Regions from separate parts of the Kurthia sp. Dielmo genome, predicted to be linked through region 1. Evidence: predicted binding sites of a transcription regulator. Region 1 holds the regulator's gene; the other holds the start of a gene.
The links. The regulator Rex, encoded in region 1, represses fermentation and respiration genes when NADH is low (regulators of the CRP and FNR family bind a similar motif). The targets are predictions, from matches to a motif close to TTGTGAAATATTTCACAA.
Positions count from the first base shown of each region.

Region 2: the regulator Rex is predicted to act here: its motif matches at 1,969-1,986, upstream of KTHG_RS06245 (cytochrome ubiquinol oxidase subunit I).

Region 1 covers NZ_HE578967.1:1,022-7,213, forward strand. Annotated here, with positions in the region: gene tsaB (tRNA (adenosine(37)-N6)-threonylcarbamoyltransferase complex dimerization subunit type 1 TsaB) at 1-489, shown strand, start outside; gene rimI (ribosomal protein S18-alanine N-acetyltransferase) at 500-940, shown strand; gene tsaD (tRNA (adenosine(37)-N6)-threonylcarbamoyltransferase complex transferase subunit TsaD) at 940-1,962, shown strand; gene KTHG_RS19930 (hypothetical protein) at 2,155-2,412, opposite strand; gene KTHG_RS19935 (ABC-F family ATP-binding cassette domain-containing protein) at 2,614-4,557, opposite strand; gene KTHG_RS19940 (redox-sensing transcriptional repressor Rex) at 4,651-5,286, shown strand; gene KTHG_RS19945 (twin-arginine translocase TatA/TatE family subunit) at 5,369-5,560, shown strand; gene tatC (twin-arginine translocase subunit TatC) at 5,577-6,192, shown strand, end outside.
Region 2 covers NZ_HE578957.1:268,027-274,218, reverse strand. Annotated here, with positions in the region: gene KTHG_RS06255 (hypothetical protein) at 1-207, opposite strand, end outside; gene KTHG_RS06250 (NAD(P)H-hydrate dehydratase) at 293-1,828, shown strand; gene KTHG_RS06245 (cytochrome ubiquinol oxidase subunit I) at 2,102-3,505, shown strand; gene cydB (cytochrome d ubiquinol oxidase subunit II) at 3,505-4,509, shown strand; gene cydD (thiol reductant ABC exporter subunit CydD) at 4,525-6,192, shown strand, end outside.

The sequences.
Region 1 (6,192 bases):
ATTCGTATTGGCGTAACGATTGCGAAAACATTAGCATGGACACTGAACAAGCCTTTAGTAGGCGTTTCAAGCTTAAAAATGCTAGCAGCAAATGCGGCAATGTATAATGGCATTGTTTGTACGTTAATTGATGCACGCCGTCAAAATGTATACGCGGGTGCTTTTGATGCAGTAAATGGCTTTGAAAATGTTGTTGAGGACCATCACTATAGCATCGCAGACTTAATAGAAAAATTAGATTCACTGAATGCACCTGTATTATTCGTAGGGCATGATGTGGATACTTTCTGGGATGTAATTGTCGAAACATTAGGCGAGCGTGCAGTTCGTGCGCCCTATACAATTGATTTACCAGATGCTGCACAACTAATTTATTTAGCAGAAAAAATGCCTCAATTAACAGGGGATGCGGTGCATAATTTTGTGCCACAATATCGCCGTTTAGCAGAAGCTGAGGCGAATTGGATTAAAGAACAAAAAAATAAGTAGGTGAACAAATGTGGTAACCTATCGTTTAATGACGCTTGCGGATGCAGCAGCTGTTCACCATATTGAAGAAGCTGTATTCCCAGCGCCATGGACATTAGAGTCATTTGAAATGGAAATGACGAAAAATACACAAGCAACCTATGTAGTCGCACTTGAAGACGATGAAATTATCGGTTTTTGCGGTATGTGGATTGTGCTTGATGAAAGTCAGATTACAAATGTTGCCGTTATGCCAGCAGGTCGCGGCAAAGGAATTGGGGAGCAATTGATGCGCGAAGCCATGCGCATCGCAAAAGAGCAGGGCTGCGTGGTTATGAGCCTTGAGGTGCGCGTAACAAATGACGTAGCACAAAATCTTTATCGCAAACTAGGATTCCAGGCAGGTGGTATTCGTAAAGGATACTATACAGATAATCAAGAGGATGCTCTTGTCATGTGGGTGAATTTATAATGGAAAAAGATCTTTATATATTAGGTATTGAAAGTAGCTGTGATGAAACGGCCGCGTCTATCGTGAAAAATGGGACTGAAATCATTTCAAACGTCGTGGCATCACAAATTGAAAGTCATAAACGTTTTGGCGGCGTTGTGCCAGAAATTGCATCACGTCATCATGTAGAGAATGTCACAATCGTTCTTGAGGAAGCGTTAAAGCAAGCGAATATGGAGCCTAAGGATTTAGATGCAGTTTGTATTACAGAAGGTCCTGGGCTTGTTGGTGCGCTCTTAATCGGTATTAATGCTGCGAAGGCTTTTGCTTTTGCACATAATTTACCGATTGTCGGCACACATCATATTGCAGGGCATATTTATGCGAATAACTTAATGCAACCAATGGAGTTTCCATTACTTGCATTAGTCGTATCAGGTGGGCATACAGAACTTGTTTTAATGAAAGAGCATGGCTCATTTGAAGTAATTGGTGAAACACGTGATGATGCAGCAGGTGAAGCATACGATAAAGTAGCGCGCGTGCTAGACATCCCGTACCCAGGTGGTCCACGTATTGACCAAATGGCACATGAAAGTGACGAAGCTATCGAGTTTCCACGTGTATGGTTGGAGCCTAATTCGTATGATTTCAGCTTTAGTGGCTTAAAATCAGCCGTTATTAACTATCAACACAACGCAAAACAACGCGGTGGCGATATTAATCCATACCATATCGCAAAAGGTTTCCAAGATAGTGTTGTAGAAGTGCTATCAACGAAAACATTGCGTGCGGCACGTGAATTTAATGTGAAGCAAGTTATCGCAGCAGGTGGCGTATCAGCCAATAAAGGCTTACGTACGGAACTGGAGAAAATCTTCAATGAAGAGGGCATTCCGTTCTTCGTACCACCACTTAAATTATGTACAGATAATGCCGCAATGATTGCAGCAGCAGGAACAGAAATGTTTAAAGCCGGCAAACGTAGCGGTTGGGATTTAAATGGTCGCCCAGGCATGGAATTACGTTCTTGGAATGATTAAAAAAGGAAAATAAAGTTATGCACATGTGGATAACTTTTTGAAACAGTCTGACAATTTACTTGTTGGGCTGTTTTTTAATGCTATAAATCGCGTTATGACGCGATTTGGATAAATTGCATAAATATGTATAATGAAAAATAGGAATCAACTAGCCTGTGGATAACTAAAAAAGATGCAGAAAAATCCTGCATCTTACATGTTTAATGTAGCCAATTCTAAGAGAAGAAGGGAAGATGTGAAGCCACCTATTAAAAATGTTAGTGTCCCGAGTAAAGCAACCGGTAGCTTTTTATAGAAATTCTTTAAACTGTAGAACCCTATGACAAGACCAAAAATACTTGCAGAACCCCAATACAAATAGTGTAAAAATGATGGTAAATGAACCGCAAAAAAGCCAAGTTGATAAATGAATACAATGACTAACAACGACATTAACCAATTTTTATTCATAGGACGCCTCCTTTTTTATAAGAGCGAAATTTATATTAGGAGGTTGCCATAAAAAAGAAGAGGCTGGGACATACGTATAAAAACAACCGTTTATATGAGCATAAGAAAAACCGGAATCGTGCTGTAGCGCGGTTCCGGTTTTTCATTGCGAACGCTAAAAAAGGAAAATGACGTGTTTTGTCCAAGCCTCTCTTTAAAGGATTAAAGTGCTTCAAGCTCTTCGTTTAATTCAAGCCATTCCATTTCAAGCGTATCCTTTTGTTCTTTGGCATCATCTAATGCCGATTGAATGGTCAGCGTTTTTTCATGATCTGAATAGACATCTGGGTCACAAAGCTGCTGCTCATATTCAACAATTTGTGCATCAAACGTTGCCATATCAACTTCTAACGTCTCGATTTTACGACGAAGGCTGCGTTCTTTTTTCTTGGCTTCTTTATCAATTGATGTGTTTGTCGCTTTTTTCTCTTTTACTGGCGTAGGGTGTTTTGCCTGCTCTTCAGCTGCTTTTTCAAGCGCAATTTCTTCGAGCTCCAGTTTTTTCTCAACATAATAATCATAGTCACCTAAATATTCGAATGTCCCATCATGTGAGAGTTCAACAACTTTTGTGGCGATACGATTAATAAAGTAACGGTCATGTGAAACGAAAAGCAGTGTGCCTTGGTAATCGATCAACGCATTTTCAAGTACTTCTTTACTATCTAAATCTAAGTGGTTGGTTGGCTCATCGAGTACGAGGAAGTTATTTTTCTCAAGCATCAATTTGGCAAGTGCTAGACGCGCTTTTTCGCCACCAGACAAGTCACTCACAATTTTTTCAACGTCGTCGCCTGAAAATAGGAAACGGCCGAGTACAGAACGTACATCTTTTTCGTTCATTAATGGCCATTCATCCCAAATTTCTTTAATGACCGTACGATTGCTCGTTAATTTTGCAAGCTCTTGGTCGTAGTAGCCAATTTGAACATTCGTACCAAAGCGTACTTCACCAGCAAGTTTTGGTTGGTCGCCTACAATCGTTTTCAATAGTGTAGATTTACCGACACCATTTGGGCCGACAAGAGCGATACGGTCTTCGCGGTATTCACGTAGCTGAATATTCTCTGAAATTAATTTGTCATCATAGCCAATTGCGAGGTTATCCACCGATAATACATCATTGCCACTTTGACGCTCGATTTCAAATGTCAGCGTGGCTGACTTTTCATCGCCAAGCGGAGAATCCATCCATTCACGTCGCTCTAACATTTTACGACGGCTTTGCGCCATTTTTGTAGAGGATGCACGAGCAATATTTTTTTCAACAAATTGCTCAAGTTTCGCCTTCTCCGATTGTTCTTTTTCATAGCGTTTAACGTCTAATTCATAGTTTTTCGCTTTTTGGTCTAGATAGTCCGAATAGTTCCCAGAGAATTTTGAGACATGATGACGAGAAACTTCATAGACAATCGACACAACTTGGTCCAAGAAGTAACGGTCATGTGATACGATAAGGATGGCTCCATCGTAGTTCTTCAAATAATTCTCTAGCCAGCTTAGTGTTTCAATGTCTAAGTGGTTGGTCGGTTCATCGAGAATAAGGAGCTCAGGCTTGCTAAGTAGTAGCTTCGCTAGGGCAAGTCGTGTACGCTGACCGCCGGATAATGAATTAATTGGCTGGTCAAACATTTCTCGAGGGAACTGCATCCCGTGAAGAACCCCACGTGTATCGGCTTCGTATTGATAGCCGCCACGTGCTTTGAAGTCATGTTGAAGCTGATCATAATCAGCCATAATTTTGGCATATTGTTCAGCATCGTTATAAATGTCTGGGTCTGCCATACGCTGTTCGAGTGAGCGCATCGTTGTTTCAAGCGCTTTTAGGGGCTCGAATATCGTCATCATTTCATCCCATACACTTAGGTCTGAATCAAGACCCGCATGTTGATCGAGATAGCCAAGATGGATATCTTTTGGCATAATAATATCGCCGGAGTCATACGAAAGTTGCCCCGCGATAATTTTTAATAATGTGGATTTGCCGGCACCATTACGGCCAACAAGTGCGACGCGGTCTCGATGCTGTACTTCGAGCTTCACGCCACTTAAAATTTCATCTGCAATATAAGATTTATATAATTGATTGACTTGTAATACAATCATGAAGTACACCTCAGTTCTCATTTTAGTTTATCGAAATGTGGGCAGTGGTGCAATGTTAAGAAGTTAAAGTTAATCCAGGAGGGGACAACCGCTTTGAAAGAAAATTATAAAATTCCGCAGGCTACGACGAAAAGATTACCTCTCTATTATCGTTTCATTCAAAATTTTTCGGAAGCAGGAATAGAACGCATTTCTTCAAAAGAGTTAAGTGAGGCGATGCAAATAGATTCTGCTACGATTCGACGAGATTTTTCACATTTCGGCGCACTTGGTCGTAAAGGCTATGGCTATGATGTACAAAAATTACTCGTTTTCTTTAGAGATGTATTAGATGATAATGAGCGCATGAATGTCGCTGTTATCGGGATTGGTAATCTGGGGCATGCGCTACTGAAATATAACTTCCAAAAAAATCAGAATATGAAAATCGTTGTTGCCTTCGATACGAACTATCCACTTGATGGGAAATTAGTCAATGGTGTACCCGTTTTTCATCCAGATGTTATGGAAGAAAAATTTGAAGAGTTTCATGCTGAGCTACCGATTTTAACAGTACCAGCACGCTCTGCTCAAATGATGACAGACCGCCTTGTTGCGATGGATGTGAAGGGTGTTCTTAATTTCACGCCTGTGCGCCTACAAGTACCGGATACATTCCGTGTACATACAATCGATTTATCAATTGAATTACAGACGCTGAGCTACTTTATGCGTAATGTAGGAAAATGAGTCAATAGTCTATTGAGAATGCTATAGCTAATTGAGAATGATTGCGTTACAATATAGGCATCTTAATGAGGAGGTGCCTGTAATGGGAGGAGTTAGTTTTGGCAGCATTGTAATCATCGCTGTCGTTGCTCTACTTATTTTTGGTCCGAAGAAGCTGCCTGAGCTTGGAAAAGCGATGGGCTCCACGCTCCGTGAATTCAAGAATGCCACTAAAGGTTTAGTGGATGACGATGATGATAAGACAAAAGAGAAAAATAAAGTTGAACATAAATAGTTAGGGAGTTATTGCAATGGAAGATAATGAACTAACGCTTGAACAGCATATAAATGAACTTCGAAAACGGTTAATTACAGTAACCGTTTTCTTTGTCATCAATGTGATTATAGGCCTTTTTATTGCGAAGCCACTTATTCATTACTTACAGTATAGTGAGCATGCAAAGTCTTTGCAGTTACATGCCTTTAATGTCACGGATCCGCTAAAGATTTTCTTTCAGGCGGATTTTGTCATTGCACTTGTGTTGACGATGCCAGTTATTATGTATCAGTTGTGGGCATATGTAAGTCCGGGGTTGTATGCGCATGAACAAAAGGCGACACTGCGCTATATTCCATATGTGATCGTACTGTTTATCGTTGGCGTTGCATTTTCCTATCTGATTTTATTTCCGTATATTATGAAATTCATGATGGAATGGTCACAGGATATGAATGTGGAGCAAACGATTGGCATCAATGAATATTTTCAGTTTTTATTTAAGATTACCATTCCGTTTGGCTTTGTATTCCAGCTACCCGTCATTATGCACTTTGTTGCGCGCATTGGACTTGTAACACCGATGTGGATGGCGAGTGTGAGGAAATATGCGTATTTCTCATTACTGGTCATTGCCGCGATTATTGCAC
Region 2 (6,192 bases), on a different contig from region 1:
AACAGCGGTTGTATCCGTTGCTTGTAAGCCTTGTAGGCGCCTTTGCTGGAATTCATTAAACAGCTCGGGGTCGTCCTTTAATGCTGCTTCGTAAATCGTTACTGTGGTCTCTTTTTGTTCGTGCAATAATTGTTGTACTTTTTCTAGTTCTCTTGTGACTGTCTCTTTTGTACGGGGTGGCGCAAAGTCTTTCATACTATGTTTCATTAAAATATTCTCCTTTTGATATAGCTATTGGTACTTGTTATATACTAGAACGAAGATGATTGTCAATTTTAAAGGGGGATTTTTCATGTATGCATTAACAACAGCACAAATGCAGGCGCTTGAGCGCTATACGATTGAGACGATTGGTATCGATGGCGGCACATTAATGGAAATTGCCGGCAATGCCGTCGTGATGGCCCTGCGCGAGCATGAGTTACTTACGCATGAGCGCATTGCGATCGTGTGCGGTACCGGTAATAACGGCGGCGACGGTTTTGTCATCGCTAGGCGTCTCATTGATTTAGGCTATGATGTCCGGATTGGACTAGCTGTCGAGGAACAGCAATTACGTGGCGATGCCAAAACACAGTATCATATTTTAAAACGCCGTGGTATTCCGGTGACATTACTAATAGAAGAAGTGCAAACAACAGCTTGGTTGGCCTCTTGTGCCGTGCTAATCGATTGTTTACTAGGTACGGGTGCGAGCGGGGCATTGCGTGGGCATATGACATGGTTAATTCCGCTAATAAATGCGCTCGAAAAAATGGTTGTGGCGATTGATTTACCATCAGGTTTACATGCTAATAGTGGGGAAGTTGTCGATGCGGCGATTGAAGCGGATTATACGCTGACGCTAGCACAACCGAAAATTGGTTGCTATTTACAACAAGCTTCGCATTATATAGGCGAGCTTATAGTGGTCGATATTTCAGTGCCCGAAACCCTTGTGGACACACTTCACATGACGGCACCAACAATTGTTACGCCCGCGCTCGTCAAAGCGGCGTTACCGGCACGCCCGTTAGATGGTCATAAGGGGACATTTGGTCATGGTGCAGTGATTGGTGGCTCGCAGCATTATGTTGGCGCACCGCTCTATAGTGCCAAGGCGGCGTTTCATAGTGGCATTGGGCTTATTTCGCTTATTGTACCCGAAGGATTAATGCCAAGCATGATGTTACAAGCGCCGGAAGTATTATTAAAGAGCGCAGCGTCAGAAGATGGGTATATGACAAAAGAAGGCGTTGCGCTACATGATTTTACAAAAATACGCGCGGTAGCGTTTGGACCAGGGTTAGGGCGTGCAGCGCAGCTTCAAGAAGTTGCAGCATGGCTGTTGGCGCTTGAAGGACCGGAGACGATTATCGTTGATGCGGACGGTCTCTATATGATGAAACCGTTGTTACAACATGTTCGTGCGACGGGCAAATGTGTTATCTTGACGCCGCACCCAGGAGAAATGGCCATGTTATGCGATACGACCATTGCAGAGATTGAACAACATCGATTTTCGTATGCGCGCGATTTAGCACAGAAATTCGGGGTATATGTGTTATTAAAAGGGCATCGTTCGATTGTAGCGACGCCAGACGGAGCACAGTGGCTCATTCCAATTGGCAGCAGTGCTCTTGGAAAAGGAGGGAGTGGCGACGTTTTAACCGGCTTGATTTTATCATTCGTGACACAGCGCGTGCCGGCGGAGCAAGCGTTGTATACCGCGGCATATTTACAGGCAGAGACCGCGGAAAAACTTGCCGCACAGCATAGTCATTACAGCGTAACACCTGAAATGGTTGTGACACATTTAGGACAGCGAATTGCGTGTTTTGTGAAGTGAATTTGTCTAAGTTGAAACAGCAGTGTGACAGACTTTTGACGTCAGGCATTATTTTTTACCTTTAAAGTTAACGTAACCAATGATAACTAGTTTTTAGATTATAAATACCTATAAAACAGGTAGAAAAATGAATATAAAACTTTCCAAAAGTTTCACAATTTGAACACGTAATCGTGAAACTTTTTTTGAATTATAGGCTATTTTTCTTAAAATTGCGTAGTATACTGTAACTGTAAAAATAAATGACAAGCTTCAAAAAAAGGAGGATGCACAATGGATGTTTTAGAGTTGGCTCGTGTGCAATATGCACTGACAACGATTTTTCACTTCTTCTTCGTTCCGCTTTCGATTGGGACTATTTTTATCGTCGCGATCTTCGAAACGATGTATTTATTTAAGAAAAAAGCAGAATACTTACGGATGGCAAAATTCTGGGGTAAGATTTTTTTACTATCCTTTGCGATAGGGGTTGTAACAGGGATTTTACAAGAATTCCAATTCGGCATGAACTGGTCTGAATATTCGCGCTTTATGGGTGACGTATTCGGCGCACCATTAGCAGTAGAAGCACTTTTAGCATTCTTTATGGAATCTACATTTATCGGTATTTGGATGTTTGGACGCGGCAAATTACCCGATTGGGTCATAACCGTTTCTGCATGGCTCGTTAGTATTGGGACATTACTATCGGCGCTTTGGATTTTAGCAGCTAACTCATTTATGCAAGAACCTGTAGGCTTTGAAATTCAAGACGGCAAAGCCGTATTAACCGATTTTATGGCGCTGTTAACAAATCCACAGCTTCAAGTAGAATTTCCACATACGGTATTTGGCGCATTAGCAACTGGCGCATTCGTTATTGGTGGGATTAGTGCCTATAACTTGTTAAAGAAAAAAGACGTCGAGTTTTTCAAAACATCATTTAACATCTCAATGATTGTTGCGGCAATCGCGTCACTTGCGATTGCATTTTCTGGACACGCACAAGCAAAACATTTAATGGACTCACAACCAATGAAAATGGCCGCTTCTGAAGCGCTTTGGGATGACTCAGAGGACCCGGCAGCATGGACAATTTTAGCCATCGGTGACCAACAAGAGGAAAAAAATACGTGGAATATCGACTTACCATTCGCATTAAGTTATTTAGCATATGGTGAATTCAGTGGCTCTGTTGAAGGGATGAAAACACTGCAAGCGAAATACGAAGAAAAATATGGTGAAGGTGTAGACTACATTCCACCTGTATGGCCTGTATTTTGGAGTTTCCGTATTATGGCAGGCTTCGGTGGTGTCATGCTCGTATTATCAATACTTGGTTTATGGTTCGGTAATCGTCGAAAAGGTATTTTGGCAACACCAACATGGTTCCTGCGAACAATGATGTTTGCGATGGCAGCACCATTTATTGCGAATACAGCAGGTTGGATTATGACGGAAATTGGTCGCCAACCTTGGACGGTGTTTGGCTACTATACAACGGCGCAATCGGTGTCACCAAACGTTTCAATGGGACAATTATTATTCTCAACGATTTCATTTAGTACCGCCTATGTTATTTTAGCGATTATTATGATTTACATGGTTGCACGCGTCGCAAAACAAGGACCGTCAATTATCGATACAGCACCAAAGCAAGAAAATGTTGATTTAATGGATAAGGAGGCGTTTAAATAATGGATTTAACTGTATTTTGGTTTATCTTAATCGCCGTATTATTTACTGGATTTTTCTTCTTAGAAGGTTTTGACTTTGGCGTCGGCATGTCAACGCGCCTAATTGCCAAAAATAAAAATGAACGCAATCAATTAATGTCAACAATTGGACCGTTCTGGGATGCCAATGAAGTTTGGCTCATTACAGCAGGTGGGGCGTTATTTGCAGCATTCCCTAGCTGGTATGCCACAATGTTTTCAGGTTACTACACCTTATTTGTTATTTTCTTACTCGTATTAATCGCACGTGGTGTCGCGATTGAATATAGTCACCACACACATACAGATAAATATATTAACTATTGGCACTGGCTTATTTTTGGTAGTAGTGCACTCGCACCGTTTTTACTAGGGATGTTATTTACGAGTCTTGTGCAAGGAATGCCAATCGATAAAGATATGCATTTATTCGGCACATTTACAGATTACGTGAACGTTTATTCTGTCGTTGGTGGTGTAGCGGTTATGCTCTTATCGCTCGTTCACGGATTAACGTTTATCGGCATTCGTACAGAAGGCGTTGTACGTGAGCGCGCACGCCAAATGTTAAGCAAGCTCTTTATCGTGTTATTAGCAGGCGAGGTTGTCTTCGCTGTCTTAACGTACACGAGCACGGACTTCTTTACAGTACGACCGGTTGCTACACCAGTATTTTTAGCGATTACAGTAGCATGTACATTACTTGCCTGGGCATTTGCGACAAAGAAAAAGGAAAGCATTGCTTTTACGATGACGGGTCTTGCTTTTGCCTCGGTTGTCATCATGTTATTCGTTGGGTTGTTCCCACGCGTCATGATTAGCTCGATTGACCCCGCATTTAATTTAACGATTGATAATGCGTCATCAGGCGATTACACCTTATCTGTTATGACAAAAATTTCAGTCGTCTTATTACCATTCGTTTTAGGGTATCAAATTTGGAGTTACTATATTTTCCGTAAACGGATTCACCCAACAAAGAAATAGGAGATGGAGAACATGATCGATCGAGCGCTATTTACATTACCACGCATTAAAGGGGTATTTGTATGCTTAGGGGTACTAGCCCTGTTGCAGGGCACGATGACCATCCTACAAGCCATTTATTTAGCGACAGCGATTACGCATGTTTTCCACAACGAGCCGCTGTCTGAACAGTGGCTTCTTTTATTGTTATTTGCGGCGTGTTTTATTGGCAAACAAGTCATTGTTGCCTTACGTGAACGCTTTATTACGGCCTATGCGAAAAAAATCGGTCACCATTTACGCGACGATTTATTGCATCATATTTTTGATGTAGGATCGCAGCGTACTGCAACCGGACAAACGGTGACATTAGCCGTTGAAGGGATTCGCAATGTTGAAACGTATATTAAGCTCTTTTTACCGAAGCTGATGAATATGCTGATAATCCCGACCATGATTGTCGTGTTCGTTTGGACAGAAAATGTGCGCTCTGCGATTATATTGGTTGTCGTCGTACCGATCCTCATTTTCTTCTTGGCGCTTGTAGGTCTTGCAGCAAAGGCAAAAGCTGATCGCCAGTATGAGTCCTACGAACAGTTATCAAACCACTTCGTAGATTCCTTACGCGGCATTATGACATTACGTGTATTAGGACTTAGTAAACGTTATGACCGTAATATTGAACGGGTTAGTGAACAATACCGCAAAGCAACTATGAGCACATTACGTTTGGCCTTTTTATCAACATTTGCCCTCGAGTTTTTTACGAGTTTATCCGTTGCCATTGTTGCATTGTTTTTAGGGCTTGGTTTAATTAATGGCACAATCGTGTTATTACCGGCATTAACTGTTCTCATTGTGGCACCGGACTATTTTTCACCAATTCGCGAGTTTGGTAGTGATTATCATGCAACACTTGATGGGAAAAATGCTTTTAAGACAATTCAACAAGCACTAGAGGAGCACCGACAATCGCTTGACCATACGCCGGTAGCACAGTGGGATGAGAAAAGCCAATTAATGCCCGATGGCGTGCGTGTTAAAGATCGTGTAATACCAAAAGCGTGGCATGTAACGGCACAAGGCTATGAGAAAATTGGCATTATTGGTGCCTCAGGTGCCGGGAAATCAACGTTATTATCATTACTTGGAGGGTTTTTAAATACGACAGGCGGCCGTATTACGGTTAATGGTCAAGTATTACCATCGTTATACAATGCAGATTGGCAACGCCAATTGTATTATATTCCACAACACCCTTATATTTTTCACGATACATTACGCAATAACATTGCCTTTTATACACCACATGCGAGTGAGGAGGCGATTATAGCGGCTTGTGATCGTGCGGGATTACGTGAAGTAATTGAGGCATTGCCCCATGGTTTAGATGAATGGATTGGGGAATCTGGAAGAATATTGAGTGGAGGACAAGAACAACGAATTGCGCTAGCACGTGCTTTTCTGGAAGACCGCCGCATATTATTATTCGATGAACCGACCGCGCATCTAGATATCGAAACGGAAGCGGAATTAAAGGAGCGCATATTACCGTTATTTGACGAGCGTCTTGTCTTTTTTGCAACGCATCGCTTGCATTGGATGCACAATATGGACCGGATTATTGTCATTGATGATGGTGAAATTGTCGAAGTTGGCACCCATGAACAACTTATGAAACAACAAGGTCACTATGCTGCACTT